DNA from 3 places in the Streptomyces sp. NBC_00207 genome. Region 3 is predicted to be linked to each of the others. Evidence: predicted binding sites of a transcription regulator. Region 3 holds the regulator's gene; each other region holds the start of a gene.
The links. The regulator HrcA, encoded in region 3, represses chaperone genes, less so after heat shock. The targets are predictions, from matches to a motif close to TTNGCACTCNGNNNNNCNGAGTGCNAA.

Region 1: groL (chaperonin GroEL) is a predicted target of HrcA. The motif match lies at 1,931-1,957, and genes of this name have one in related genera.
Region 2: groES (co-chaperone GroES) is a predicted target of HrcA. The motif match lies at 5,476-5,502, and genes of this name have one in related genera.

What each region holds. Positions count from the first base shown of each region.
Region 1 is NZ_CP130715.1:4,477,350-4,487,093, reverse strand. Features, by position in the region: gene thrC (threonine synthase) at 1-820, shown strand, start outside; gene OG472_RS21145 (MoaD/ThiS family protein) at 858-1,136, shown strand; gene OG472_RS21140 (cold-shock protein) at 1,551-1,757, shown strand; gene groL (chaperonin GroEL) at 2,088-3,710, shown strand; gene OG472_RS21130 (phosphoribosylanthranilate isomerase) at 3,826-4,425, shown strand; gene OG472_RS21125 (SDR family oxidoreductase) at 4,511-5,254, shown strand; gene OG472_RS21120 (serine/threonine-protein kinase) at 5,292-6,875, opposite strand; gene OG472_RS21115 (protease inhibitor I9 family protein) at 6,979-7,320, opposite strand; gene OG472_RS21110 (S8 family serine peptidase) at 7,683-8,876, shown strand; gene OG472_RS21105 (PQQ-binding-like beta-propeller repeat protein) at 8,939-9,744, shown strand, end outside.
Region 2 is NZ_CP130715.1:5,655,544-5,665,287, forward strand. Features, by position in the region: gene OG472_RS26905 (polysaccharide deacetylase family protein) at 1-935, shown strand, start outside; gene OG472_RS26910 (polysaccharide deacetylase family protein) at 932-1,831, shown strand; gene OG472_RS26915 (hypothetical protein) at 1,828-2,178, opposite strand; gene OG472_RS26920 (FtsW/RodA/SpoVE family cell cycle protein) at 2,465-3,859, opposite strand; gene OG472_RS26925 (hypothetical protein) at 3,847-4,176, opposite strand; gene OG472_RS26930 (hypothetical protein) at 4,653-4,871, opposite strand; gene OG472_RS26935 (hypothetical protein) at 4,876-5,388, opposite strand; gene groES (co-chaperone GroES) at 5,646-5,954, shown strand; gene groL (chaperonin GroEL) at 6,067-7,695, shown strand; gene OG472_RS26950 (ester cyclase) at 7,769-8,479, opposite strand; gene OG472_RS26955 (SDR family NAD(P)-dependent oxidoreductase) at 8,575-9,348, opposite strand; gene OG472_RS26960 (MOSC domain-containing protein) at 9,380-9,744, opposite strand, start outside.
Region 3 is NZ_CP130715.1:3,541,343-3,551,086, forward strand. Features, by position in the region: gene OG472_RS17035 (ribonuclease Z) at 1-340, opposite strand, end outside; gene OG472_RS17040 (histidine triad nucleotide-binding protein) at 345-704, opposite strand; gene OG472_RS17045 (16S rRNA (uracil(1498)-N(3))-methyltransferase) at 970-1,713, opposite strand; gene OG472_RS17050 (nitronate monooxygenase) at 1,710-2,801, opposite strand; gene dnaJ (molecular chaperone DnaJ) at 2,958-4,097, opposite strand; gene hrcA (heat-inducible transcriptional repressor HrcA) at 4,098-5,114, opposite strand; gene OG472_RS17065 (MBL fold metallo-hydrolase) at 5,263-5,988, shown strand; gene OG472_RS17070 (DUF3097 domain-containing protein) at 6,017-6,826, shown strand; gene OG472_RS17075 (Uma2 family endonuclease) at 6,804-7,391, opposite strand; gene hemW (radical SAM family heme chaperone HemW) at 7,494-8,726, opposite strand; gene OG472_RS17085 (AAA domain-containing protein) at 8,768-9,744, opposite strand, start outside.

The DNA.
Region 1 (9,744 bases), 940 kb from region 3:
CGCCGTCGGCGCCGCGGCCGCCCGGGCCGGCTTCCGCTCCTGCGTGTTCATCCCGCACGACCTGGAGCAGGGCAAGGTCGTCATGGCCGGTGTGTACGGCGGCGACCTGGTCGGCATCGAGGGCAACTACGACGACGTCAACCGCTTCTGCTCCGAGCTCATCGGCGACCCGCTGGGCGAGGGCTGGGGCTTCGTCAACGTCAACCTGCGCCCGTACTACGGAGAGGGCTCCAAGACCCTCGCCTACGAGATCTGCGAGCAGCTCGGCTGGCAGCTCCCCGACCAGCTCGTGATCCCGATCGCGTCCGGCTCGCAGCTGACGAAGATCGACAAGGGTCTGCAGGAGCTGATCAAGCTCGGCCTCGTCGAGGACAAGCCGTACAAGATCTTCGGCGCGCAGGCCGAGGGCTGCTCCCCGGTGTCGACCGCCTTCAAGGCCGGTCACGACGTGGTCCGCCCGCAGAAGCCGAACACCATCGCCAAGTCCCTCGCGATCGGCAACCCGGCGGACGGCCCGTACGTCCTGGACATCGCCCGCCGCACCGGCGGCTTCGTCGAGGACGTGAACGACGAGCAGGTCGTCGAGGCCATCAAGATCCTCGCGCAGACCGAGGGCATCTTCGCCGAGACCGCGGGCGGCGTGACCGTCGGCGTGACGAAGAAGCTCATCGAGAACGGGCAGCTCGACCCGACGCTGACCACCGTCGTCCTCAACACCGGCGACGGCCTCAAGACCCTGGAGGCGGTGGCCGCGGAGAGCGGGCAGACCGCCACCATCCGCCCGAGCCTGGACGCGTTCCGCGCCGCCGGCCTGGCCTGACCATCTCCCCCTGCTCTACCGGAAAGGCAGTAGCGCCATGAGCGTCAACGTCCGCATCCCCACCATCCTGCGCACCTACACCGGCGGTCAGGCCGAGGTGCCCGCCGAGGGCGCGACCCTCGCCGAGGTCATCCAGTCCCTGGAGGCGAGCCACCCGGGCATCGCCGCGCGCGTCCTGGACGACCAGGGCAAGCTGCGCCGTTTCGTGAACGTCTACGTCAACGACGACGACGTGCGCTTCGAGGGCGGGCTGGAGGCGAAGACGCCGGACGGCGCCGGCGTCTCGATCATCCCGGCCGTCGCGGGCGGCTGCTGATCCCGTCGGTCCCTTTGTCACCTGATAGGTGACACGCGCAAACCGAAATTGCCCCCTCCGCTAAAAGCGGAGGGGGCAATTCTGCTTGATTGGGCGCGGTAGAGTTGGGGAAGTCCCCTCCGCCGGACTTGCCCGCCGCATATGTGCGGGTCGCGTGAGGGTCGACATCGGGTCAACATGCAAGTGCGGTATGGGGCTTTGGCGAGATATGCGGGGCCCGAGTTGCCCTGACGTATGGCAAATTTTCACTCTATTTCAATGTTTCCCCGTGTCCAGAATTCTCGTCGGATTGACCTGTTGCAGACAGCACTCGCGCAGATACATTCAGCCTCGGTCGACGCGTTCCGACGCAAGTTCTGACCCGGGAACGCGAAGTGCGTTCCCGCGCAAGGGCCAGTAATAGGGGAGTTAGGCATGGCTCAGGGCACCGTCAAGTGGTTCAACGCGGAGAAGGGCTACGGCTTCATCGCGGTCGACGGTGGTGCGGATGTGTTCGTCCACTACAGCGCCATCCAGATGGACGGGTACCGCACCCTTGAAGAGGGTCAGCGGGTCGAGTTCGAGATCTCGCAGGGCCAGAAGGGTCCGCAGGCGGACATGGTCAAGCTCGCGCTCGGCTAGTCCTGGAGCATCGACCACCGACGCTCGGTCTTCCGTGGAAGACCCCCGGAAGACCCACGAGGGGCCCACATCCTGGACACGGGATGTGGGCCCCTCGCGTTGTGTGCCCGGTAGTGGCGGGGCGTTCACCCGAGCCGCTTGCACTCGGAGGGGTCGAGTGCTAATCATTGGCGTTAGCACTCTCCCGGTGAGAGTGCTACTGAACGAGGACCGGGTCGGTGAGGCCCGCAGGGTCCGGTGGGAAGGAACCGCCGGGCACGCAGGCCGTCCGTCGCGGGCGCGGGCGCGGTCCTGGGAGCAATCCACCGCTGTCCGGGAGGACCACTTCAGATGGCCAAGATCATTGCGTTCGACGAGGAGGCCCGTCGCGGCCTCGAGCGTGGGATGAACCAGCTCGCCGACGCCGTCAAGGTCACCCTTGGCCCCAAGGGTCGCAACGTCGTCCTTGAGAAGAAGTGGGGCGCCCCCACGATCACCAACGATGGTGTCTCCATCGCCAAGGAGATCGAGCTCGAGGACCCGTACGAGAAGATCGGCGCCGAGCTGGTCAAGGAAGTCGCCAAGAAGACGGACGACGTCGCGGGCGACGGTACGACCACCGCCACCGTGCTCGCCCAGGCGCTCGTCCGCGAGGGCCTGCGCAACGTAGCCGCCGGCGCCAACCCGATGGCCCTCAAGCGTGGTATCGAGAAGGCCGTCGAGGCCGTCTCCGCCGCCCTGCTCGCCCAGGCCAAGGATGTCGAGACCAAGGAGCAGATCGCTTCCACGGCCTCCATCTCTGCCGCCGACACCCAGATCGGCGAGCTCATCGCCGAGGCCATGGACAAGGTCGGCAAGGAAGGCGTCATCACCGTCGAGGAGTCGCAGACCTTCGGTCTGGAGCTCGAGCTCACCGAGGGCATGCGCTTCGACAAGGGCTACATCTCGGCGTACTTCGCCACCGACATGGAGCGCATGGAGTCGTCCCTCGACGACCCGTACATCCTGATCGTCAACTCCAAGATCGGCTCGGTCAAGGACCTGCTGCCGCTCCTGGAGAAGGTCATGCAGTCCGGCAAGCCGCTGCTGATCATCGCCGAGGACGTCGAGGGCGAGGCCCTGTCGACCCTGGTCGTCAACAAGATCCGCGGCACCTTCAAGTCCGTCGCCGTCAAGGCCCCGGGCTTCGGCGACCGCCGCAAGGCCATGCTCGGTGACATCGCCATCCTCACGGGCGGCACGGTCATCTCCGAGGAGGTCGGCCTCAAGCTGGAGAACGCCGGTCTCGACCTGCTCGGCCGCGCCCGCAAGGTCGTCATCACCAAGGACGAGACCACCATCGTCGACGGTGCCGGTGACAGCGACCAGGTCGCCGGTCGCGTGAACCAGATCCGCGCCGAGATCGAGAACTCCGACTCGGACTACGACCGCGAGAAGCTCCAGGAGCGCCTCGCGAAGCTGGCCGGCGGCGTGGCCGTCATCAAGGCCGGCGCCGCGACCGAGGTCGAGCTCAAGGAGCGCAAGCACCGCATCGAGGACGCCGTTCGCAACGCGAAGGCGGCCGTCGAGGAGGGCATCGTCGCCGGTGGTGGCGTGGCCCTGCTGCAGGCCTCCGCGGTCTTCGACAAGCTGGAGCTCGAGGGTGACGAGGCGACCGGCGCCAACGCCGTGAAGCTCGCCCTGGAGGCCCCGCTGAAGCAGATCGCCGTCAACGGTGGTCTCGAGGGTGGCGTCGTCGTCGAGAAGGTGCGCAACCTTCCGATCGGTCACGGCCTGAACGCCGCGACCGGCGAGTACGTCGACATGATCGCCGAGGGCATCATCGACCCGGCGAAGGTCACGCGCTCTGCCCTGCAGAACGCCGCGTCCATCGCCGCGCTGTTCCTCACCACCGAGGCCGTCATCGCCGACAAGCCCGAGAAGGCCGGCGCCGGCGCCCCGGGCGGCATGCCGGGCGGCGACATGGACTTCTGATCGACCCCTGGCTCCGGCCACCGGTTGATCGGCTGTTCTCGAACGAGGGCGGCACCCCCCACGGGGGGTGCCGCCCTCGGGCGTTCCCCCGGCCGGGTCGGCATAGGCTGGGCGCATGGCTGATCTCTTCGTCAAGATCTGCGGGCTCAAGACCGCGCGGGACGTCGATGCCGCGGTGGCGGCCGGGGCCGATGCCGTGGGCTTCGTGTTCGCGCCCGGCAGTCCGCGCACGGTCGATGCCGCCACCGCACGGGAGCTCGCCGCGCGGGTGCCGGACTCGGTGCTCACCGTCGGGGTGTTCCGGGGGCAGGCGGTCGAGGAGGTGCGCCGCTTCGCCGAGGAGAGCGGCGTACGGGGGGTGCAGCTGCACGGCGAGGAGGGCCCCGAGGACTTCGCGGCGCTGCGCGCCGGGGGCCGGACGCTGCTGCGGGCCACCGCCGAGCACGTGAAGCGCTGCGGCGAGTACGGCGAGGACCTGCTCCTGCTCGACGCCCCGGACCCGGGCTCCGGCAAGCCGTGGAACTGGGGCTCGGCGGACTTCACCGCGCCCGAGGGGCGGTGGCTGCTGGCCGGCGGGCTGAATCCGGGCAATGTGCGGGAGGCGGTCGAGGTGACCGGGGCCTGGGGTGTGGACGTGTCCAGCGGGGTGGAGCGCGAACGCGGGGTGAAGTCGCCGGAGTTGATCCGCGCCTTCGTCGAGGCCGCGCGCGGTTAGCCGGGGCTCCAAGTTTTTGTAGTGACCGTTACGGAAATCGTGTTACGGTCTTTCTGTAGTGATCATTACGGAATTTGGGGGACCCATGCAGAACAAGAACGCGCTGGTCACGGGCGGCAGCAGGGGCATCGGCCGGGCCATCGCCGAGCGGCTCGCCGCCGACGGGGCCACCGTCGTGCTGACGTACGCGAACGACGAGGCGGCGGCCCGCGAGACCGTGGAGCGGATCACCGGCGACGGCGGCCGGGCCCACGCGCTCCACGCGCAGCTCGGGCACCACGGCGACGCCGCCGCGCTCTGGGCGGCGTACGACGCGCTGGGGCTCGACGGGGTCGACATCATCGTCAACAACGCCGGCACAGGACTGCCCGTTCCGCTCGGCCAGGTCGCCGAGGAGGACTTCGACCGGGTCTTCGCCGTCAACGTACGGGCGCCGTTCTTCGTGGTGCAGGAGGCCCTCGGGCGGCTGCGCGACGGGGGCCGGGTCATCAACATCTCCAGCGGCGCCGCCCGGATCGCGATGCCCGAGATCCTCGCCTACGGGGCGACCAAGGGTGCGCTCGACACCCTCACGCTCAACCTGGCGAAGGCCCTCGGCCCGCGCGGGATCACCGTGAACTCGGTGGCCCCCGGCATCGTCGACACCGACGTCAACGCCGACTGGCTGCGCGGCAACGCGGAGGCCGAGGCGCACGCCGCCTCGCTCGCCGCGCTCGGCCGGGTCGGCCGCCCCGAGGACATCGCCGACATCGTCGGCTTCCTCGCTTCCGACGACGCGCGGTGGGTGACGGGGCGGGTGGTCGACGCGACCGGCGGCGCGGGCCTCTGAGCCGCGTCCGGGCCGGCGGCCCGGCGGGGACGGACCGTCAGGTCGCGGGCATCGCCTGCCGCCAGACGGTCATGTCCCCGGAGATCCATTGGGGCATCCCCGCCACGTCTGCGGTCGACTTGAACTGGAGCACGTACAACCCGACGTCCCCCGCCTTGTTCCTGATGCAGAACTGGCTGCCGCCCGCCGCCCCGGCCAGCGTCCAGCTCCGGTCGGTCGTGAGCTCCAGCGTGGCCCGGCACGAGTCGAGGGATCCCTGCGTCTGGCCGTACAGCATGATGATCGTGGCGGTGTCGCTCTCCAGGCTGCAGATGCTCCTCTTGCAGCTCATGCGTATCTCTCCGCTGCGGTCCTGGCGCACGAGCGTCTCCCCCAGGGTGATCGAGCTCTGCTCGTCGTCCAGGCGCAAAGCGGGGTACGGGTTCGCCTTGGGCGGCTGGGACGCGCTCGGGCCGGGTGTGGCGGCCGCGCCGGCCGGGCCCGAGGCGGACACGGCCGGGCCGGGGGACCTGGCCGCGGACGCCTCCCCGTCGAGCATTCGCTTCGCGGATTCCTTGACCGTCCAGGCCAGGCCGCCCAGCACCAGCGTTCCCACCGTCATCGCCGCGGTGACGGCCACCGCGGCACGCCGCCGGCTCTTGCGCCGTTCCTCCGGCGTCTGCGGCGTGGGCCCCCAGACCATCGGCGTCGCGGGCCCCGTGGCGGGCTGCGGGGCCGGATCCGGGACCTCCACCTCAGGCCCCAGGATCTCCCGCCAGACGGCCGGGCTGCCGCCGCTCGTGTCGTCGGCGTCCTCGCCCAGCTGCTGTCGGCACCACTCCACGATCTCCGTCGGGGTGGCCCGCTTCTCGGGATCGGAGGCCAGGCACCGGGCGAGCAGCGGCTGCAGTTGCTCCGGCAGCCGGGACAGGTCGGGCTCGGAGTGCACGATCCGGTACAGCACGGTCATGGACGGACCGGTGCCGTACAGCGGCTCGCCGAGCGCCGCGTACGCCGCCGTCTGACCCAGCGCGAAGACGTCGGTGGCGGGGGTGGTCTCGCCCGCCAGCGCCTGCTCGGGGGCCATGTACTGGGGCGTGCCGATGGTGCCGCCCGTGGCCGTGGGCGCGGTGGTGTCGGACGCCGTCGAGATGCCGAAGTCGATGACCCGGGGCCCGTCGGCGGCCAGCAGCACGTTCGACGGCTTGAGGTCACGGTGCACGACGCCCGCGGCATGGATGGCCTGCAGGGCCTCGGCGATGCCCGCCACCAGCCACAGGAGCGCGGGCACCGGCAGCGGTCCGCGCCTGGCGACGGCCTCCGACAGGGAGGGCCCGGGTACGTACAGGGTGGCCAGCCACGGCGGCACCGCGTCCGCGTCGGCGTCGATCACCTCGGCGGTGTAGGCCCCCCGGACCCGCCGGGCCGCCACCACCTCCCGGCGGAACCGCCGCCGGAACGCGGGGTCTTCGGCCAGCTCCGGCCGGACCACCTTGATCGCCACCGGGCGGCCGCCCGGGGTGTGCGAAAGGTAGACCCGGCCCATGCCGCCCGCGCCGAGCCGGGCCGCGAGGCGGTACCCGGCGACGGTCTGCGGATCCTCCGCGTGCAGCGGCTCGAACACCTCGGTCGCGCTGTTCATCGGCCTCCCCGATCCCCCCGACCGCCCCGATCAACCGATGAGTTGATCCGCATCACTTTAAGCAACGCGACAGGGCGGTGAGTGGTCGGGGAGCCCGCGGAAGTCAGACGCCGGGGCCGAACGAGGACGCGCTGCCGTCCTTCTCGACCGACTCCACGACCGCGGTCCCCCGCAGGTCCTCGACCTGCTCGGGGGAGAGGCGGGCGGCGAAGCCGTTCAGCGTCTCGCGGTAGACGTGGAGCGGGGTGATCCCGTACGCGTCCGCGACGGCGGCCGGGTCGAGGCCGGGGTGCACGGTGACGATGTACGTGGCGTGGTCGGCGGGAGCCGTGTGCGATACGGGTACGGATTCGGCGGCGGTGGCTGCGGACACGGGCAGGGCGACGGTGACGGCAGCCAGGACGGCGACGGCCACGGGCAGGGCTCGGCTCAGACGGTTGCGCATGGGGGGAGGGCACCACGCGCTGAGGTGCAGGTCAACGAGGTCCCGGGGTGAGGCGGGGGCACGGGCGGCGCACTGGCCGTGCGCTCCCTGGTGTGGGGGCGGGCCGTACGGGTGATCTTGGTGGGGTGGTGTGGGGTGCGCGGTCCGGGGCGCGGACGTGGAGGCGCAGCGGGACAACCCTTTCTGCACGGCGTGCGACCGCCCGCGTCGGCGCGGGCGCCGGAGGGGCATCCAGGTGAGCGGGTGGTTCAAGCCGCCGAGAGGTGGCACCGATGGAGCTGAGGGCCGCCCCGCAGGAGCACCTGGTGCCGTGAGGGCGGCTCACCCATGCCGATCTGCAACCCCGTCAGGGAGTTCTTTCCATGCGCCTGCTCGCACGCCTGGCCACCGCCACGCTCCTCGCCGTCACCCCGGTAGCGGCCGGTACCGCCTCCGCCGCGGCCCCGGAGCCGGACCCGGCCCCGCTGGTCAAGTCGGCCAACCCGGTGCCCGGCAAGTACATCGTGACCCTGGAGAAGGGGCAGGACGCGGCGAAGCTCGCGAAGAAGCTGGGCCTGAAGCCGTCGTTCGTCTACACGTCTGCGATGACCGGTTTCGCGGTGCCGCTGAACTCGCTGGAGCTGACGCTGGTCCGCAACAGCCTGGGGGTGAAGTCGGTCGAGGAGGACGCCTCGGTCCAGTCCGTGCCGATGCCGGCTTCCGCGGAGGGGATGCGGTCCCCGTCGGACTCGTGGGGCCAGGACCGCATCGACCAGAAGAACCTGCCGCTGGACAGCAGCTTCACCACCGAGGGCAACGGCGCCGGGGTGACCGCGTACATCCTCGACACCGGTATCGACTACCACCACACCGAATTCGGCGGGCCCGACGCCACCCGTGCCACCTTCGGCTTCGACGCCATCGGTGACGGGCGCAACGGGCAGGACTGCCAGGGCCACGGCACGCACGTCGCCGGCACGGTCGCCGGAAAGACGTACGGGATCGCGAGCAAGGCGAGCCTGGTCAGCGTTCGCGTCCTCGGCTGCGACGGCAAGGGCACCTGGTCGGGGATCATCGCGGGCCTGGACTGGGTCGCGAAGAACGCCAAGCAGCCGGCGGTGCTGAACGCCTCCCTGGGCGGGGACAAGTCCGCCGCGGTCAACGACGCCGCGGACGCGGTCACCGACGCGGGTGTGCTGCCGGTCGTCGCGGCCGGCAACTCCGCGAAGGACGCGTGCGGGGTCTCGCCGGCGTCTGCCGGGAAGGTGGTCACGGTCGCGGCGAGCAACCAGTGGGACGAGGAGACCGACTTCTCCAACTGGGGTCAGTGCGTCACCCTGTACGCACCTGGCCAGGCCATCGTCTCCGCCAAGCTCGGCGGTGGCAGCGTGGCCCTGGACGGCACGTCCATGGCCGCACCGCACGCCGCCGGTGTCGCCGTCCTCTACAAGCAGGCGCACCCGAGCGCCGCGCCCGAAGAGATCGCCGAGTTCCTCGAGCAGGAAACCACCAAGGACGTGCTGAGCAAGCTCAGCCCCGCCAGCCCGAACAAGCTGCTCTTCACCGCCGGTCTCTGACCCGGACCGGGTGACCGGATCCCCCGAGGGGCACGCCAACTAGGCTGCGTCCAGGGGGGATCATGGACAACCACACATCTCAGGGCGCGCGGTGGCTGCCGCGCGCCCTGTTCGTTGCCGGCACGGCGGTCGCCACCGTGACCGTGCTGTACCTCGTCCTGCTCGGCCGGATGGCCTTCGTCGACTGGACCCGGGGCAGGGGCCGGCTGCTCCTGCTCACCCCCGCCCTGGGGCTCCTCGCGTACGTGCTGCTGGCCCGAGCCCGCGGTGCCGCCAGGGGCGCGCTGCTCTGGTGCCTCGCCGCGACCGTCGCGCTGGCCGCGCTGTGGCCCGCCTGGCAGGCGTACGAGGGGATGCGCGGACCGCAGGCGTACGTGTGGACCTGGTGGCAGCGGGAGAAGCCGGAGTCGGCCCGGCCGGTCGGCGCCTGGCTGCGCCCGTCGGCGGGGCTCGTACGCGTCCGCACGGACGGCCTCCACCTCTACAACAGCGGGGGCCGCTCGGCCGGAGGACTGGGCGCGGGCGGGGACGTCACCTTCTGCGCCGTGAGCCGGACCATCCCGAACGACATCGGGCTGGTCGCCGCCGCGCGCACCCCGGACGGCTGCGGCGCGAAGGTGCTGGCCGTGGACCTGAACGACGGCGAGAAGCTGTGGGCCAAGGACCTCCCGGCGGCGCCGGGCCGGGACGCGGACGAGGTGCCCGTGGCCGCGGTCGGCGACACGGCCGTCGCCGTGACGGAGGGCGCCCTCCTCGGCCTGGACCTGCGCACGGGCGACGAACGCTGGCGGGCGCCGGTACCGGCCGGCTGCCGGGTCCGCGCGCTCGACGGGGCCGCCGACCGCGTGCTGTACGTGGAGGACTGCCC
Region 2 (9,744 bases), 2.1 Mb from region 3:
GAAATAACTCGCAACAGGGTCACCGGTACGCGGCAGGTCCGCGCGGCCGGTTCGGGGTGGCCGTCGCAGCCCTGCTCGTCGCCGCCCTCGGAACGGCCTGCGGATCCGGGGACTCCGGGCCGGACAAGGCCGCGAAGGAGAAGGCCGCCAAGGCGGCCAAGGCCGCCGAGGCGGGCGCCGCGGGTGCGCTCAGCGCCGCCGAGAAGGCCAAGGCGGCCCAGCAGGCGCGCGTCGTCGCGGCGAAGAAGTGGGGCCTGCGCAAGACCCCGCTCGCCGCCCCGCCCGCGCCGAAACAGAAGCCCGAGATCACCACGCGGGACGGCTTCGAAGTGGAGGACCAGGAGGAGTACCCCCACGTCTTCACCACCGTCCCGACCGAGGACAAGGTCGTCTTCCTGACGATCGACGACGGGTCGGAGAAGGATCCCGAGTTCCTGAAGATGATGAAGGAGCTGAAGATCCCGTACACGGCCTTCCTCAGCGACTACGTCGTGCGGGACAACTACCCGTACTTCAAGGAGATGCAGGCCGCGGGCGTCACCCTGAACAACCACACGCTCAACCACCGCTACATGCCGGGCCTGTCGTACGAGCAGCAGCGCGAGGAGATCTGCGGTCAGCAGGACACCATCCAGAAGCAGTTCGGCAAGCGGCCGACCCTCTTCCGGCCGCCGTACGGCAACTACAACCAGGACACGCTGCGCGCGGCGAAGTCCTGCGGCATCAAGGCCGTCCCGCTGTGGAACGCCGAGGCGTTCACGAACCGCATGGACTACCGCGAGTGGGACCGGGACCTGCACCCCGGTGACATCATCCTCACGCACTTCCGCGGCAAGGAGGACTGGAAGGGCACGATGCCTGACATGATCCGTCATGTCATGAAGACCGTCACGGACAAGGGATATGCCGTGGCTCGCCTGGAGGACTATCTGTGAAGCACGCGCGCCGGTTGGTAGCCGGAACGCTGGCGGCCGGCGCGCTCGCGCTGTCCCTGACGGGGTGCGGGGACAGCGCGGACCCCACCGAACGACTGGGCCGCAAGGCGACGCAGACACCGGGGACGCCGGAGTCGAAGCAGCCGGCGGACGCCGGTTCCACCGCTCCGTCGGGGACTCCCTCGGCGCCGGGGTCCGCTTCTGACGAGGCGTACAAGAAGTGGGGCCTGACGGCCCCCCTCTCCTTCGCGCCGAAGCCCGCACAGAAGCCCCAGATACCGAAGGCCGCCCCGGGCAAGGTCCCGGTGGTCGACCGAATACCCGTCCCGGCCGGGGAGAAGACGGTCTTCCTGACCTTCGACGACGGCGCCGAGAAGGACCCCGAGTTCCTGAAGATGGCGGCCGACCTCAAGCTGCCGATCAGCATGTTCCTCACGGACAACGTGGCCGCCTCGGACTACGGGCACTTCGAGAAGCTCCGCGACAACGGCTCGGCGAGCACGATAAACAACCACACGCTGACGCACCCGAACCTCCGGACCCTGCCCTTCGAGGGGCAGAAGAAGGAGATATGCGGCCAGCAGGAGCGTCTGGAGAAGCGCTTCGGCGCGCGCCCGCCGCTCTTCCGCCCGCCCTTCGGCAACTACAACGACGACACCCTCCGGGCCGCCTCGGAGTGCGGTGTCTCGTCCCTGGTCCTGTGGCGGGTGTCGATGCAGATCAACAACTTCCAGTACGCCGAGGGCTCCGCCCTCAAACCGGGCGACATCATCCTGGCCCACTTCCGCGGCCCGTCCGAGCTCAAGGGCACGACGGAAACCCAGATGACGACCCGCATGCTCCAGCGCATCCAGGAACAGGGCTACCGCATAGGCCGCCTGGAGGACTACCTCTAGCCGAGCCGCGGCAACGTACTCCTCGTATCGATCCTGTCAAGCCCCGAATTTCCGCTGCTTTGCTCATGTCCGGTGATGAGTGAATCTCGTTTCAGGCGCACCGCCGTGCACCTGGAAACCTGCGAAATGCTGTCACTCAGGGAGACAAAGCTATGGCTGTGGATGTTCGTAGGCAGATGCCTCGCATAATCGGCGTTTCTTTCGTTGCTGCGCTTCTTGCCGGAACGGCAGGAGCGGCCGGCGCTCACGCGGCCCCTCAGACGGGGAAGGCTGCGCCGAGCGTGGTGCGGCACGCCCACCAGGTGAACCTGGTCCAGGATGACGGTGACGCCGGCCATCGCGGCCACGGCAACGCGAGCATCCCCGGTCTGAACCACGGTTACGGTGACGTCGGCGAGGGCGGCAGCGGTGGGGACCCGCTCATTGGCCTCCCTGGAGGCGAGGGCGGCAGCGGTGGGGACCCGCGCATTGGCCTCCCCGCAGGCGGCAACCCGTCGTCGAACGGGAAGCACGGTGGCCGCTCGTGGAAGGACCTGGTGAAGCCGCACTCGGTCCTGCCCGAGTGGCGGCCCACTGTCCCCGTTTTGGTTGGGTGACCGTCCGCCGAGCCGCAAGGCCGCCCGGGCGAAGCCGCTACCCCACCTCGACTCTGCTGATCGTCGTTTCCGCCGGGCCCCTGGCGTCCGCCTCGCGGCCGCGTTCCGAGCTGTCGCTGATGCGCAGGAGCAGGGCGATCATGATCCAGTTGGCCAGGAGGGAGGAGCCGCCCTTGGCCAGGAAGGGCAGTGCCTTGCCGGTCAGCGGGATCAGGCCGGTCACGCCGCCCGCGACCACGAAGACCTGCAGGGCCAGCGCCGAGGCCAGGCCGACCGCGAGCAGTTTGCCGAAGGGGTCGCGGGCGCCGAGCGCCATCCGCAGCCCGCGCTGCACCAGGAGCGCGTAGAGGATCAGGACGGCCATGACCCCGGCCAGGCCGAGCTCCTCGCCGACCGTGGTCAGGATGAAGTCGCTGCGCCCGGCGAACGCGATCAGCTCGGGGTGGCCCAGGCCCAGGCCCGTGCCGGAGACGCCGCCCGTGCCGAAGCTGAACAGCGCCTGCGCCGACTGGTCCGAGGTGACCCCCGGCGGCCGGTTCTCCCAGTAGTACGACAGCGGGTTGAGCCACGCCGCCACGCGCGCCTTGACGTGCGGCTCGGTCGAGCCGACGACGAAGGCGCCGGCCGAGGCCATGACCAGGCCGCACACGATCCAGCCGGTGCGCTCGGTGGCGACGTACAGCATCACCACGAACACGCCGAAGAAGATCAGCGAGGTGCCCAGGTCGCGCTCGAAGACCAGCACCAGCATCGAGACGATCCACACGGTGACGATGGGCCCGAGCTGGCGCATCGGCGGCAGGCGCAGGCCCAGGAACCGGCGGCCCGTGAGCGCCAGCGAGTCCCGGTGGATGACCAGGTACCCGGCGAAGAAGACCGCGATCATGATCTTCACGAACTCGCCGGGCTGCAGCGAGAAGCCGAAGAGTTTGATCCAGCGCTTCGCGCCGTACGTGTCCGCGCCGAAGAAGGCCGGCGCGATCAGCAGCACCAGCGCGACGGCCATCGTGATGTAGATGAAGCGCTGCAGCAGCCGGTGGTCGCGCAGCAGCGCCAGCACCAGGAGGCAGGCGGCGACCCCCACCACCGTCCACATCAGCTGCCCGGGGGCGTTCGCGTCCGAGTTGTAGCGCTCGATGTAGCCCTGGTCGAGGCGGTGCAGCAGCACCAGCCCGAGGCCCGTCAGCAGCATCGCGAGGGGGAGGATCAGCGGGTCCGCGTAGGCCGCGAAACGGCGTACGCCCAAGTGCCCCACGAGCGACAGCAGGGTCATGCTGATGGTGAAGCCGGCGAGGTTGGGCGGCAGCTCGTCGTTCATGGCGAGGCCCGCGGCGGCGTGGCCGAAGACCGCGATGGCGATGACGAAGGCCAGGAGCAGCGCCTCTGTGCGGCGGCGGGCGCCCGCCGAGGTCAGGGGCTTCAGTCCACGCACGGGATGCCGCCACCGTCCTTGGGGGCGGACGGGGAGGGCGGTGAGGAGGGTGGCGGGGGTGCGTCTTCGCCCGACGCCTCATGTGACGCCGGAGGTGCGGACGCGGCGCCCGGTGCGCCGGGGCTTGCGGAGGCTTTGGGTCCGATCTGCTCGGCAATGAGGCGCTTTATCTTCATATCATCTACGACGTTGATGTCCTCCCCATGGTTCCTTCCCAAGCGTTCGACGGGGAGCGTCGTGAAGTGCACCCGGCCGCCCGACAGGTTCTTCGCCTGCTTCACGAACGCCGGCAGGTCCCAGCCCTCGTCCGTGACCACGTCCTTCTCTGCGGCGTCGACCAGCTTGATCAGCTTCTTCGTCGCGCCCGCGGGTGGTGGAAACCGGCCAGGTTCAGCTCGGCGAAGTGATCGACCGGGACGCCCAGGAAGTTCCGCACCGTCTCGATCTGCGCCCTGCGCCCCGCCTCCCGGCCCTCCCGCTCCAGCTGCCGACCGTCCTCGACCTCCTTCGCGGCGAGCTGCAGCAGGACGTTAGTGTCGCCGGACCTCGACTTCGCGGTGCCTTCCAGAGCCTTGGAGCTGCCGATGCCGGCGGCGAGGTCCCGGTACGCGTACCAGGCGCCGCCGCCCGCCAGGACGGCCGGCGCGCAGCCTGTGACGAGCAGGGTGCGGACGAGCCCCCCGGCGGGACGTGCGGCGGGATCGGGCCTGCCTCGTCTTCCTCCGGTGCGCGCTCATGCCTGTCGATGCCGGCGGAGGCCTGCTGAAGGAATCCTGAGGGCGCGGGCGGAGCGCTACCGGATCGGCACCGCCCAGCCGTCCTGCGCGGCCGCCCGTACGACGACCTCCGCGCGGGCGTACCGCAGGGCGTTGTCCACCAGCTTGGCCAGCGCCCGCTCCAGCCGCGCCGGATCCCCTGACGCCGGTACGGGCGCCCGCGCGTCCAGCCGTACCGCGACCCGGGAGCCGCCCCGGCGGGCCACGTCCTCCGCGGCCAGCAGGGCCAGGTCCACCGGCTCAGCCCGAGACGTCCGCGGCTGCGGCGGGGTCCGCGGTCTCGGCGGTGGCCGTGGAGCCCTCGGCGACGTCCCGACGGCGCCTGCGGCGGTCGAGGGCGTCGCGGGTGGCCGAGGTCAGCGCCCAGGCCGGGAACGCGAAGCCGGTCAGGCCCAGGACCATGGGCGCGAGGGAGGTGCGGAAGTCCGGCCGCACGGCCTTGTCGGCCGACGGGCCGCTGACGAGGGAGGCCACCGGTGCCTTGGGCCGGGTCTCGAAGCGGCCCTCGATCTCGATCCCGCGGATCGTGAACGATCCGTCAGAGGCGGTGAAGGACCCCTTGCAGGTGGCCTGCGGGTCCCCGTCCGAGTCCTCCTCCCACGTGCAGTGCTCCGCGCGGAAGCTGCCCTCCACCCCCGTCAGCTGGGTCACCAGCCGCGGTACGGACAACGCGAACGCGAAGATCCCGAAGGCGAGGCCGATGGCGATCGGGATGGCGTGGTGCCAGCGCACCCCTGAGTTTGTCCTGGTCATGCGGTGGAGAGTAGTGATCTCGAACGTTCGTGCGCCCCGGTTTTCGGGGTTCCGGGCCCCCTCCGCGCAACGCCCGACGGCCGGGAATTGGCACTCCGCTTGACCGAGTGCTAATCGCCGGAATAGTCTCGCACCTGGCACTCACCCCTGGTGAGTGCCAACACAGCGACAGGCAGATCCGGCACCCGCGACGACGGATCGACCTGGTCGCCACCTCAGACAGTTAACCCCGGATCTCCGAAGGGGGAGGTCGGATCGTGACGACCGCCAGCTCCAAGGTTGCCATCAAGCCGCTTGAGGACCGCATTGTGGTCCAGCCGCTCGACGCCGAGCAGACCACGGCCTCCGGCCTGGTCATCCCGGACACCGCGAAGGAGAAGCCCCAGGAGGGCGTCGTCCTCGCGGTGGGCCCGGGTCGCTTCGAGGACGGCCAGCGTCTCCCGCTGGACGTCACCGTCGGCGACATCGTGCTCTACAGCAAGTACGGCGGCACCGAAGTGAAGTACAGCGGCGAGGAGTACCTCGTCCTCTCGGCTCGCGACGTGCTCGCGATCGTCGAGAAGTAATTCTCTTCATCAGTACTGCTTTGAGCTGCGCCCCTGGTCACCCCGCTGATTGCCGGGCGGCGAGGGGCGCAGCTCGTTAAACCCGAGTTTTCGAGAGGGCTGAACCGCTCCCATGGCGAAGATCCTGAAGTTCGACGAGGACGCCCGTCGCGCCCTCGAGCGCGGCGTCAACAAGCTTGCCGACACGGTCAAGGTGACGATCGGCCCCAAGGGCCGCAACGTCGTCATCGACAAGAAGTTCGGCGCCCCCACCATCACCAACGACGGTGTCACCATCGCCCGCGAGGTCGAGCTGGACGACCCGTACGAGAACCTGGGCGCGCAGCTCGTGAAGGAGGTGGCGACCAAGACCAACGACATCGCGGGTGACGGCACCACCACCGCCACCGTGCTGGCCCAGGCGCTGGTCCGCGAGGGTCTGCGCAACGTCGCCGCGGGTGCGTCCCCGGCCGCCCTGAAGAAGGGCATCGACGCCGCGGTCAAGGCCGTCTCCGAGGAGCTCCTCGCGACCGCCCGCCCGATCGAGGACAAGTCCGACATCGCCGCCGTGGCCGCGCTCTCCGCGCAGGACCAGCAGGTCGGCGAGCTCATCGCCGAGGCGATGGACAAGGTCGGCAAGGACGGTGTCATCACCGTTGAGGAGTCCAACACCTTCGGCCTTGAGCTGGAGTTCACCGAGGGCATGGCCTTCGACAAGGGCTACCTCTCCCCGTACATGGTCTCCGACCAGGAGCGTATGGAGGCCGTCCTCGACGACCCGTACATCCTGATCAACCAGGGCAAGATCTCCTCGATCCAGGACCTCCTGCCCCTGCTGGAGAAGGTCATCCAGGCCGGCGGCTCCCGCCCGCTGCTGATCATCGCCGAGGACGTCGAGGGCGAGGCGCTCTCCACCCTCGTCGTCAACAAGATCCGCGGCACCTTCAACGCGGTCGCCGTCAAGGCCCCCGGCTTCGGTGACCGCCGCAAGGCGATGCTCCAGGACATGGCCACCCTCACCGGTGCCACCGTCATCGCCGAGGAGGTCGGCCTCAAGCTCGACCAGGCCGGTCTGGACGTACTGGGCTCCGCCCGCCGCGTGACCATCTCCAAGGACGACACCACCATCGTCGACGGTGGCGGCAGCCACGACGAGGTCGTCGGCCGCGTCAACCAGATCAAGGCCGAGATCGAGTCCACCGACTCGGACTGGGACCGCGAGAAGCTGCAGGAGCGCCTGGCGAAGCTCGCCGGCGGCGTCTGCGTCATCAAGGTCGGCGCCGCCACCGAGGTGGAGCTCAAGGAGAAGAAGCACCGCCTCGAGGACGCCATCTCGGCGACCCGCGCCGCGGTCGAGGAGGGCATCGTCTCCGGCGGTGGCTCCGCGCTCGTCCACGCCGTCAAGGTCCTCGAGGGCAACCTCGGCCTGTCGGGCGACGAGGCCACCGGTGTCGCGGTCGTGCGCCGCGCCGCCGTCGAGCCGCTGCGCTGGATCGCCGAGAACGCCGGTCTCGAGGGTTACGTCATCACCTCGAAGGTCGCCGAGCTCGACAAGGGCCAGGGCTTCAACGCCGCCACCGGCGAGTACGGCGACCTGGTCAAGGCCGGCGTCATCGACCCGGTGAAGGTCACCCGTTCCGCGCTGGAGAACGCCGCCTCCATCGCCTCCCTGCTGCTCACGACCGAGACCCTGGTCGTCGAGAAGCCGGCGGACGACGAGGGCGACGCCGGTCACGGCCACGGTCACGGCCACAGCCACTGATCGCGCACCACGCAGAGAAGGCCCCGTTCCGCAGCCGCGGAGCGGGGCCTTCCGCGTGGTTCGGCTTCGGGCCTCAGGATCCGTAGGGCGATCCGGTCCCGCCCATCTGGCGCTGCAGTACTCCGGGGTTGTAATGCCACCAGCCCTCGACGATCTCTCCGTCCAGGCACCGGAAGGTGGTGGTCCCGGACATCTCGTAGGTCTTCCCGGTCGGTGCGACCCCCATGAACGTCCCCTTGTGGGTGCCGCGCCAGTTCCACACCGTCGTGACCATGTCGCCCTCGGCCACCTGGGCCGTCGGCTCGAAGGTCATGTCGAAGGCCGCGCGCCACGTCTCCATGTCCGACCGCATGGCCTCGCGTCCGATGACGGTGGGTTCCTCCTTGCTGACGTCGTGGTCGATGTAGTTCGCCGCGAAGCAGTCGTCCAGGACGCTCATGTCGCCGCGCATGGCGGCTTCCTGGAACACCCGGTCGACGAGCTGCTTGTTGAGGTGCTCGTCGCGGACCACATCAAGGTTCATGAACTTCGGCATTCCCTCGCAGAGGGCCACCATCTCCTGGAACATTCGGTCTGTCTCCGGGAGCTGAGAGTTCTTCATGGCCTCCTCGTACGAGGCGAACTCCACCATGTCCACGTAGTGGTTCCGGGCCTCGCGGTCCTGGCCGATCATCGTGTGCGTGGCGGTGCGCCTGCCGCTGCTCTGCTCCGCCCAGCGGTCGATGAGCGCGTTCATCTCATCGAACCGCCTGGTCTCGTAATCGATCACCTGTACGAATGTCATCGCGTCGCCTCCCGCTGGAGATGGGACATGTCCAGTTTAGGGAGGGTTCATCCGTTTGGCGGCTTGGTGGCGGGCCGACCGGCCGGTCACGACCGCTATTGGGGCCCGTACTTGCGGCCCGTACGCGAGGACACCCCGCCCAGCAGCCCGCGCGGCGTCAGCTTCACCACGCTCATCAGCGCCTTGTACCGCGGGTCCGGGACCGACACGGTCTTCCCTCGCGCCAGGTCGGCCAGCGCCGCCGCCACCAGCTTGTCGGCGTCCAGCCACATCCAGCCGGGGATGTTGTCCGTGCCCATGCCGGCGCGCTGGTGGAACTCCGTACGGACGAAGCCGGGGCACAGCGCCATCAGCCGCACCCCGGACCCCGCCAGGTCCCGCGCCGCGCCCTGGGTGAACTGCACGACCCAGGCCTTGCTCGCCCCGTACGTGCCGCGCGGCACGAAGGCGGCCACCGAGGCCACGTTGATCACGCCGCCGCGGCCGCGCGAGCGCATCGACCCGGTGGCCGCCGAAGTCAGCCGCAGGACCGCCTCGATGTGCACCTTCAGCATGGTCAGCTCGTCGGCCATGGAGACCTCGAGGTAGCGGCCCTTGTTGCCGAAGCCGGCGTTGTTGACCAGCAGGTCCACCGGGTGCGTACGGTCGCCGAGGCGCTGCTCCACCGCCGCGATGCCCTCCTCCGTGGAGAGGTCGGCGGCCAGCACCTCGGCCTCGATCCCGTGCCGGTCGTGCAGCTCGGTGGCCTGCTCGCCCAGGCGCTTGGTGTCGCGCGCCACCAGCACCAGGTTGTGCCCCTGGGCGGCGAGCCGCCGGGCGAAGGCGGCGCCGATGCCCGCCGTGGATCCCGTAATCAACGCAGTCGTCATAGGCGCAACCTAGCCGCCCCGGGTGACGGTGCTACCGCGCCCCGGCACCGGTCCCGTGCGCCTGCGCGTACCGGCGCACCCGCTCGTGGGCCTCCGGTTCCATCGCCTCACCCGCCGCCAGGGTGCGCGGCAGCAGCGCGCGCTCGGTGGTGAAGGCGCGGAACCACAGCTCCACCGTCACGTCGTGGTCAGGCCGGTGGATGATCTCGACGGGGTCGCCGGGGGAGACCGAGCCTTCCCGGATCACCCGCAGGTACGCGCCCGGCCGGACCACCTGGGTGAACCGCTTGACCCAGCCGGTCTCGCCCATGACCCCCTGGAAGGTCCGGCAGGGGATGCGGGCCGAGGCCACTTCGAGGACGAGCTCCGCCCCGACCCGCCAGCGGTCGCCCAGCC
Region 3 (9,744 bases):
GGACGGTCTCGCGGTAGGCCGTGGCGTACCGCAGCCGGTCGAAGAACTTCTGCCCGGAGGCCGGGTAGTGCGCGGTGACGGGGTGCGGGACCTGGTCGAGGTTGATCCGCTGGATCACCCCGGCCAGCCCGAGGCTGTGGTCACCGTGGAAGTGGGTGATACAGATCCGGTTGATGTCGTGCGCGGCGACCCCGGCCCGCAGCATCTGCCGCTGCGTGCCCTCGCCCGGGTCGAAGAGGATGCCCTCGCCGTCCCAGCGCAGCAGGTAGCCGTTGTGGTTGCGGTGGCGGGTGGGCACCTGGCTGGCGGTGCCCAGCACCACGAACTCTCGTACGGACACGTGCTTATCCGGGGGGCCACTGGAGGCCGCGGCCGCCGATGACGTGCGCGTGCGCGTGGAAGACGGTCTGCCCGGCGCCGGAGCCGGTGTTGAAGACGACGCGGTAGCCGTGCTCGACGATCTTCTCGTCGAGGGCGATCTGGCCGGCCTCGCGCAGTATGTCGGCGGCGACGGCCGGCTCGGCGGCGGCGAGGGAGGCCGCGTCGGGGTAGTGCACCTTGGGGATCACGAGCACGTGCGTGGGCGCCTGCGGGTTGATGTCCCGGAAGGCGACCGTGGTCTCGGTCTCGCGGACCACGGTCGCGGGGATGTTCCCCTCGACGATCTTGCAGAACAGGCAGTCGGCCTGCGGTTCCCCGGCCATTGCTGAGCCTCCCGTGACGTTGATCGGTCCGGGCATCGTATCCAGCCGCACGCCTGCCGCGGGCGGGCATTACGGCCGCCCCACGCGCCGGTCGGCGCCGGGCCGCAGCCGGACCGGGGGCGGAGCAGCCCTCGGGGGCGGAGGTACCAGAAGCAGCGGGGCGGCCCGGCAGACCGCCAGGCCGCCGAAACCAGGGGCCCGGCCATCAGGACCGGCAGGCCTTCGGACCAGGGGGCCAGGCCGGCCAGGGGGCGGATCGACGGCGTCAGGCCCAGCGGCCCGTGCGGGCCAGCAGGACCGCCGTGGCCGCGGTGCCCGCCGTGGAGGTGCGCAGGACGGAGCGGCCCAGGCGGTGGGGGTGGGCCCCCGCCGCGGCGAAGGCCGCCAGCTCCTCCGGGGAGACGCCGCCCTCCGGGCCGACCACCAGGACGACGGAACCGGAGGAGGGGAGGGCCGCCGTGGCCAGGGCCTCGGAGGGGGTGTCGCGGTCCTCGTGCAGGACCATCGCCAGGTCGGCTTCGGCCAGCAGCGCCGCGACCTGCTTGGTGGACATGGCCTCGGCCACCTCCGGGAAGCGGACGCGGCGGGACTGCTTGCCCGCCTCCCGGGCGGTGGCCCGCCACTTGGCCAGGGACTTGGCGCCCCGGTCGCCGCGCCACTGCGTGATGCAGCGCGAGGCCTGCCAGGGCACGATCGCGTCGACGCCGGTCTCGGTCATGGTCTCGACGGCCAGCTCGCCGCGGTCCCCCTTGGGCAGGGCCTGGACCACGGTGATGCGGACCGCAGGTTCCGGTTCCAGCCCGGCCGAGGAGACCGACACGACGAGGCGGTCCTTGCCCTCCGCGGCCTTCACGACCGCCTCCGCCCAGCCGCCCCGGCCGTCGGTCAGGACCACCGCCTCGCCCGGGTTCAGCCGTTTCACGGACACCGCGTGCCGGCCCTCCGGGCCGTCCAGGACGAACTCCGGCCCCGCGGGGACCTCTTCGACCACGAACACCGGGGCGGTCATGACGCACTCCTCATCTGCATTGCCTTCAACGTGCTCTGCGCCTCGGCCAGTTCGGCCGCCAGCACCTCCACCAGTTCCCCCGCCGGCAGCGCCCGCGCCAGCCGGTGCCCCTGGCCCGCCCACAGGGCCATGCCCTGCGCGTCCCCGGCCGCGGCGGCCGCCCTGCGCAACCCCGAGGTCAGGTGGTGGACCTGCGGGTAGGCGGCCGGGGCGTACGGTCCGTGCTCCCGCATGAACCGGTTCACCAGACCCCGCGCCGGCCGCCCGGAGAACGCCCGGGTCAGCTCGGTCCGGACGAACATCGGATCCGTCAGTGCCTTCTTGTGCACGGGGTCCGCCCCCGACTCGGGGCAGGCCAGGAAGGCCGTCCCGAGCTGCGCCGCCTCGGCGCCCGCCGCCAGCAGCGCCGCGATCTGCGAGCCGCGCATGAGGCCGCCCGCCGCGATGATCGGGAGGGCCACGGCCTCCCGCACCTGGGCCACCAGCGCGAGCAGCCCCACGGCCGCCGTGCCGTCGGCCTGGGGGTCGTCGCGGTGGGTGCCCTGGTGGCCGCCCGCCTCGACGCCCTGGACGCACACGGCGTCGGCGCCCGCCTGCTGGGCGGTACCGGCCTCCTCGACGGAGGTCGCCGTGACGACCGTGTACGTACCGGCCTTGCGCAGGGCGGCGAGGGCCTCGGAGGAGGGGCAGCCGAAGGTGAACGAGACGACCGGGACCGGGTCTTCGAGGAGGATGGCGAGCTTGGCGTCGTAGCCGTCGTCGCTGGTGCCGATGATGTCCTCCTCGGCGAGCGAGATCGCGTACCAGCTCGCCTCACCGGCCAGCTGCCCGCGGTACGCCTCCACGGCGGCCGGATCCACGAAACCGGTCTGCGGAAGGAAGAGGTTGACGCCGAAGCGGCGCCGGGTGAGGGCCCGCACCTGCTTGATCTCCTGGTACATCCCGTCCGCGGTCTTGTACCCGCCGGCCAGGAAGCCCAGCCCGCCCGCCTCGCACACGGCGGCGACGAGCGGCGGACAGGAGGCGCCGCCCGCCATGGGAGCCTGCACGATCGGGTAAGGGGAGAGACCGTTCGGTGCGGAGGACATGGACTGCATCGTGCCATGTCCCGCTCATGGGGCCGAATCATGGCATTCGCCTGGCATAGTCCGCTTCCCGGCCCGGTCACGGGCCCCCGCCGGGCCCATGCGAAGAGCCCGGCAGGGAATCCCCTGGCCGGGCTCTCGGCGGTGTCCGCCGGCCGCTCAGCGACCGTTGAACGCGTCCTTCAGACGGCTGAACAGGCCCTGCTGACCTGGCGCGAACTGGCCCATCGGCCGCTCCTCGCCGCGCAGCTTCGCCAGCTGGCGCAGCAGGTCCTCCTGCTGGGCGTCCAGCTTGCCCGGGGTGGTGACCTCGACGTGGACGATCAGGTCGCCGCGCCCGCCGCCGCGCAGGTGGGTGACGCCGCGCCCGTGCAGCGGGATCGCCTGTCCGGAGCCGGTGCCGGGCCGGATGTCGATCTCCTCCAGGCCGTCCAGCGTCTCCAGCGGGCACTTGGTGCCCAGTGCGGCCGCCGTCATCGGGATCGTCACCGTGCAGTGCAGGTCGTCCCCGCGCCGCTGGAAGGTCGGGTGCGCCAGCTCGTGGATCTCCACGTACAGGTCGCCGGCGGGGCCGCCGCCGGGGCCGACCTCGCCCTCGCCCGCGAGCTGGATGCGGGTGCCGTTCTCGACACCGGCCGGGATCTTGACCGTGAGGCTGCGGCGGGAGCGGACCCGTCCGTCGCCCGCGCACTCGGGGCACGGGGTCGGGACCACGGTGCCGAAGCCCTGGCACTGCGGGCAGGGCCGCGAGGTCATGACCTGGCCGAGGAAGGACCGGGTGACCTGCGAGACCTCACCGCGGCCGCGGCACATGTCACACGTCTGCGCGGAGGTGCCGGGAGCGGCGCCCTCGCCGGAGCAGGTGGTGCAGACGACGGCCGTGTCGACCTGGATGTCCTTGGTCGTCCCGAAGGCCGCCTCGTCCAGCTCCAGGTCCAGGCGGATCATGGCGTCCTGGCCGCGCCGGGTCCGCGAGCGCGGGCCGCGCTGCTGACTCTGGCCGAAGAAGGCGTCCATGATGTCGGAGAAGTTGCCGAAGCCGCCCGCCCCGAAGCCGCCCGCGCCACCGCCGCCGCCCGAGGAGGACAGCGGGTCGCCGCCGAGGTCGTAGACCTGCTTCTTCTGCGGGTCCGAGAGGACCTCGTAGGCGGCGTTGATCTCCTTGAAACGCTCTTGCGTCTTGGGATCGGGGTTCACATCCGGGTGCAGCTCGCGCGCGAGCCGACGGAATGCCTTCTTGATCTCGTCCTGCGATGCGTCGCGGCGCACGCCGAGAACGGCGTAGTAGTCCGTGGCCACTTACGACTCCGCCAGGATCTGTCCGACGTAACGTGCCACTGCGCGTACCGCTCCCATCGTTCCGGGGTAGTCCATGCGGGTCGGTCCGACCACGCCGAGTTTGGCGACTGTTTCGCCGCCCGAACCGTAACCGACGGAGACGACGGACGTGGAGTTCAGTCCCTCGTAGGCATTCTCATGCCCGATCCGTACGGCCATTCCCGACTCGTTGGCCTCGCCGAGCAGCTTGAGGAGCACGACCTGCTCCTCCAGCGCCTCGAGCACCGGCCTGATCGTCAGGGGAAAATCGTGTCCGAAGCGGGTGAGATTGGCGGTGCCGCCGATCATCAGCCGCTCTTCGGCTTCCTCGACCAGGGTTTCGAGGAGGGTGGAGAGCACGGTGGAGACGGTGCCCCGGTCCTCCGCCTCGAAGGATTCGGGCAGGTCCTGGACGAGCGGGGGCACATCGGTGAAGCGCCGTCCGACGACCCGGCTGTTGAGCCGGGCCCGCAGGTCGGCGAGCGAGGCCTCGCTGAAGGGGCTCGCGCAGTCGATGAGCCGCTGCTCGACCCGCCCGGTGTCCGTGATCAGTACGAGCATCAGGCGCGCGGGAGCGAGCGAGAGCAGCTCCACGTGCCGGACGGTCGACCGGGTCAGGCTCGGGTACTGGACGACCGCGACCTGACGGGTGAGCTGCGCGAGCAGCCGCACCGTGCGGCCGACGACGTCGTCGAGGTCGACGGCGCCGTCGAGGAAGTTCTGGATGGCCCGGCGCTCGGGCGTCGACAGCGGTTTGACCCCCGCCAGCTTGTCGACGAAGAGGCGGTAGCCCTTGTCGGTGGGGATCCGGCCGGCGCTGGTGTGGGGCTGGGCGATGTAGCCCTCGTCCTCCAGCACGGCCATGTCGTTGCGCACGGTCGCGGGCGAGACGCCGAGCCGGTGCCGCTCGGTGAGCGCCTTGGAGCCGACCGGCTCCTCCGTCCCGACGTAGTCCTGGACGATGGCGCGCAGCACTTCGAGTCTGCGTTCGCTGAGCATCGCGCGCACACCTCCAGCTGTGGTCCGTTGCCGTGTTCTGCCGTGTTGGTTGGCACTCTGGCCGTTCGAGTGCCAGAGATCCCCCGCTCAGTGTACGGCCGGGCGGTAAGCCCCTGGCAAGGGAGGCCCGCCAGGGTAGCGTCGCCCCATGGACGTGCGTTGGGAAGAGGAAGGCTGGGAGCGGCTGACCGGATGGGCCGGCCGGCGACGGCTGCCGGTGTGGGACTGCACCGTGGGGCTGGTGGTGGGGGACGAGTCGGTGCTCCTGATCGACCCCGGTTCGTGTGTCCGGGAGGGCGCTCAGGTGCGGGCCGAGGCGGAGCGGCTGACGGGCCGGCGCGTGACCCATATCGCATTCACGCACGGTCATTTCGATCACGTGCTGGGCGGGGCGGCCTTCTCCGGGGCCGAGGTGTTCGGGGCGGTCGGACTGGACGCAGTGCTGTCGACGGGCCGCGAGGAGCTGCGCGGGGACGCGGTGCGGCACGGCCTGGCGGAGGCGGAGGCGGCCGAGGCGGTGGACCTGCTGGTGGCGCCGAAGCACCTGGTGTCGGGCGAGTGGACGCTGGATCTGGGCGGGCTGCAGGTGCTGCTGGCCAATGTGGGGCCCGGCCACACGGGACACGACCTGGCCGTCTTCGTGCCGGGCGGGCGCGAGACGGTGTTCTGCGGGGACCTGGTCGAGGAGTCGGGCGAGCCCTTGGCCGGTCCGGACGCGGCGCCCCGGCAGTGGCCCGCCGCCCTGGACCGGCTGCTGGCGCTCGGCGGGGACGACGCACTGTACGTGCCGGGTCACGGAGCGGTGGTCACGGCGGACTTCGTCCGTGCGCAACGCGCCACACTGGCAGCCCGTTTCGGCGTGTCGGAGACATGACGCGGGCGGCTCTCCTACTGTCGGCCGGATGCGCGAGTACTCCCCCGACCTGACCCCGCAGTGGAAGCGACCCAAGGCAGTGCCGGAGGTGGCGGCCGAGCCCGATCTGGTGGTCGAGGTGGCGGGTACGGACTTCTGCGGCGCGGTGGTGGCCTGCGAGGCGGGCACGGTGACCCTGGAGGACCGGTTCGGCAAGCGCCGGGTGTTCCCGATGGAGCCCCGGGGGTTCCTGCTGGAGGGCGCGGTGGTCACCCTGGTCCGCCCGCCCCGGGGCCCGTCCGCGCCGGCCCGTACGGCCTCGGGCTCGATCGCCGTTCCGGGAGCCCGGGCACGGGTGGCGCGGGCCGGGCGCATCTACGTGGAGGGCCGGCACGACGCGGAGCTGGTGGAGCGGGTCTGGGGTGACGACCTGCGCATCGAGGGCGTGGTGGTGGAGTACCTGGAGGGCATCGACGACCTTCCGGCCGTCGTCGCGGAGTTCGCCCCGGCCCCGGACGCCCGGCTGGGGATCCTGGTGGACCATCTGGTGCCGGGCTCGAAGGAGTCCCGTATCGCGGCGTCGGTGACCTCTCCGGACGTCCTGGTCGTGGGCCACCCGTACGTGGACGTCTGGCAGGCCGTGAAGCCCTCCGCGCTGGGTATCCCCGCGTGGCCGGTGGTCCCGCGCGGCCAGGACTGGAAGACGGGCATCTGCCGCGCCCTGGGCTGGCCGGAGAACACGGGCGCCGCCTGGCAGCACATCCTGTCCCGGGTGACGTCCTACAAGGACCTGGAGCCGACGCTCCTGGGCCGCGTGGAGGAACTGATCGACTTCGTCACGGCCGGTGGTACCCCTTGAATTGCGGCAGGGTGCCGAATTCACCGGTGTCCAGCTTGATGTCCAGGACGGCCAGAGGGACGGGCTCGCCGAACCTCACCGTTCGTTCGACCTTGTAGTCAGCGTCCTCGGCAGCCCCGGCCGGCTCGGTGAGGAGCAGGCATTCCGCCTTGAACGGGTCGATGATCAGGTAGGCGGGAACCCGGCCCGCCGCGTACATCGAGCGCTTGATCCCGTAGTCGGCGTTCGCACTGTTCTTGGAGACGACCTCGACCAGCAACGTGATGGCCGGGGCGGGCACGAGCCTGCCCGGACCGTCGAAAGCGCCGTGCTCGACGACCACAAGATCCGGCTGCGGCTCGGAAGACTCCTCGGGGATCGAGATGTCCTGCGTCTGCACCGGATACCACTTGTCCAGTGGAATCTGCTTCTGCACGTGCAGGACGATCAGGTTGTGGACCCAATCGGCCCCGGCCATCATCACGATGTCCCCCCTGAGGAGCTCCGCCTTGAAACCCTCGGGGACCTCCAGGTCCTCGAAGGCTTGGACGGCATCCGTGATCAGCCGGTCATCCACAGCGGTCATCTCCGTGGTCCTCCGCGTCCTGCCGCCGTCGCTTACGGTGGCAGCGCACGAACAGGATAGGCAGGCTCGTCCCGATCCCGCCCGGATTCACTCGCCCGAGTGTCAGTCCACCAGGTCCCGGACCACCGCGTCGGCCAGCAGCCGGCCGCGCAGGGTCAGGACCGCCCGCCCGGCCTCGTACGGACCGGCGTCCAGCAGCCCGTCCTCGAGGGCCTTGCGGGAGGCGGCGAGCCCGGCGGGGGCGAGCAGGGACAGCGGGACGCCGTCCACGAGGCGCAGCTCCAGCAGGATCCGCTCCACCCGGCGGTCCTCCTCGGAGAGGAGCTCGCGTCCCGCGCCCGGGGAGCGCCCCTCCGCCAGGGCCGCCGCGTAGGCGCCCGGGTGCTTGACGTTCCACCACCGGACCCCGCCCACGTGCGAGTGCGCGCCCGGCCCCGCGCCCCACCAGTCGGCGCCGCGCCAGTACAGCTCGTTGTGCAGGCAGCGCCCGGCCTCCGAGGTGGCCCAGTTCGAGACCTCGTACCAGGAGTACCCGGCCCCGGCCATGACCTCGTCCGCGATCAGGTAGCGGTCGGCGTGCACGTCGTCGTCCGTCATCGGGACCTCGCCCCGGCGGATCCGGCGCGCCAGCTGCGTGCCCTCCTCCACGATGAGCGCGTAGGCGCTGATGTGGTCCGGGCCCGCCCCGAGCGCCGCGTCCAGTGAGGCCCGCCAGTCCTCGTCCGACTCGCCCGGCGTCCCGTAGATCAGGTCGAGGTTGACGTGCTCGAAGCCCGCGGCCCGCGCCTCCGCGACGCAGGCCTCCGGGCGACCGGGGGTGTGGGTGCGGTCCAGCACCTTCAGGACGTGCTGCTTGGCGCTCTGCATGCCGAAGGAGATCCGGTTGAAGCCCCCGGCGCGCAGCTCGGCCAGGTACTCCGGGTTCACGGACTCCGGATTGGCCTCGGTGGTGATCTCCGCGTCCTCGGCCAGGCCGAATTCGTCCCGGATCGCCGCGAGCATCCGCACGAGGTCCCCGGCCGGCAGCAGCGTGGGCGTACCGCCGCCCACGAACACCGTCCGGACGGCCCTCGGGTCGTCCCCGAGGACCTTCCGCGCGAGGCGGACCTCGTCGATCAGGGTGTCGGCGTAGTTCTCCCGGGAGGCGAGCACGCCTCCGGTGCCCCGCAGCTCGGTGGCCGTGTAGGTGTTGAAGTCGCAGTACCCGCAGCGCGTGGCGCAGTACGGGACGTGCAGGTAGAACCCGAGCGGCCGCTCCCCCGCGCCCGCCAGGGCATGCGACGGCAGCGAGCCGTCTTCGGGCATGGGTTCACCGTCGGGCAGTGCGGAAGGCATGACCCCATTGTCCCGCACCGCCCGACGGAGAATTCACTCCCTCATGCGTCGATGTAGCGGATGATCACGCTTCGTCGCGCTCCGTCCTCGTTGGCGCACACGACGGTGTCGCCGACCTCCCGCCACATCAGAGCCTGGCCCAGTGCCGAATACGGACTGAGTCGCTCGGCCTCACCGCTCGGGCTGAGCGCGATCTCGTACGCGGTGATGCCGTCCTCCTCGTCCACGTCCTCCAGACCGACCAGGCAGCCCGGCGTGACCAGGCCGCCCTCCTGTACCGAAGGGTCGATCTCCGCCTGGTCGACCACGGCACGGAGGAAGTCCTTGCGGTCCTTCAACAGCTTCTCGCGCTTCTCCCTGGACCCTTGCTGGGCGTGCCAGGAGGAGCTGTCCACCGCGACGACCTCCGGCGGCGGCTTCTCCAGCTCGTCCCGGATCCTGTCCAGCTCCTGCTGGACCCGGCGATAGGCCGCCAGGGAGATCCCGTGGACCTTGATCCGCCGGTCCCGGCTCACGGCCGGAGCCACGGGAACGGACGGGGCGGCCTTCCCGTTCGCGTGCGGCGTGCTCCGCGGCTGCGGCGGGACCGCATCCACCGTGCTCACGCCCGCCTCGGCATCCGGAGGCGTGGGGCGCAGGAGTTCTATGGCGGCCCCCCGCCTGAAACCCTCGGCCGACCGGCCGTCGTGGTAGCGGATGAGTGCCGTCTGGCGACCGCCGACCAGCACGGGAATGTCCGTCCTCGCGATGCTGGCCATGACGGCGGCCTGCACCTCGTGCTGGGTCAGGCTGACCAGGACCTTGCGCTCCCGTGTCACCTCGACGGTGTCCTCGCCCGTGGGATCCGGATTCCCGATGAAGCGGGCCTTGCCGTCCGGCTCCTCCGTGTTCGGGACGGAGCGGCGCATGCTGAGCGCGTGCTGAGCGGTGTTGACGTCGGAACGCCGCAGCCAGGCCGCCGTCCTGAATCCATCGGCATCCAGCGTCCAGGCGGCGGGGGCGACTGGGGCGACGGGCA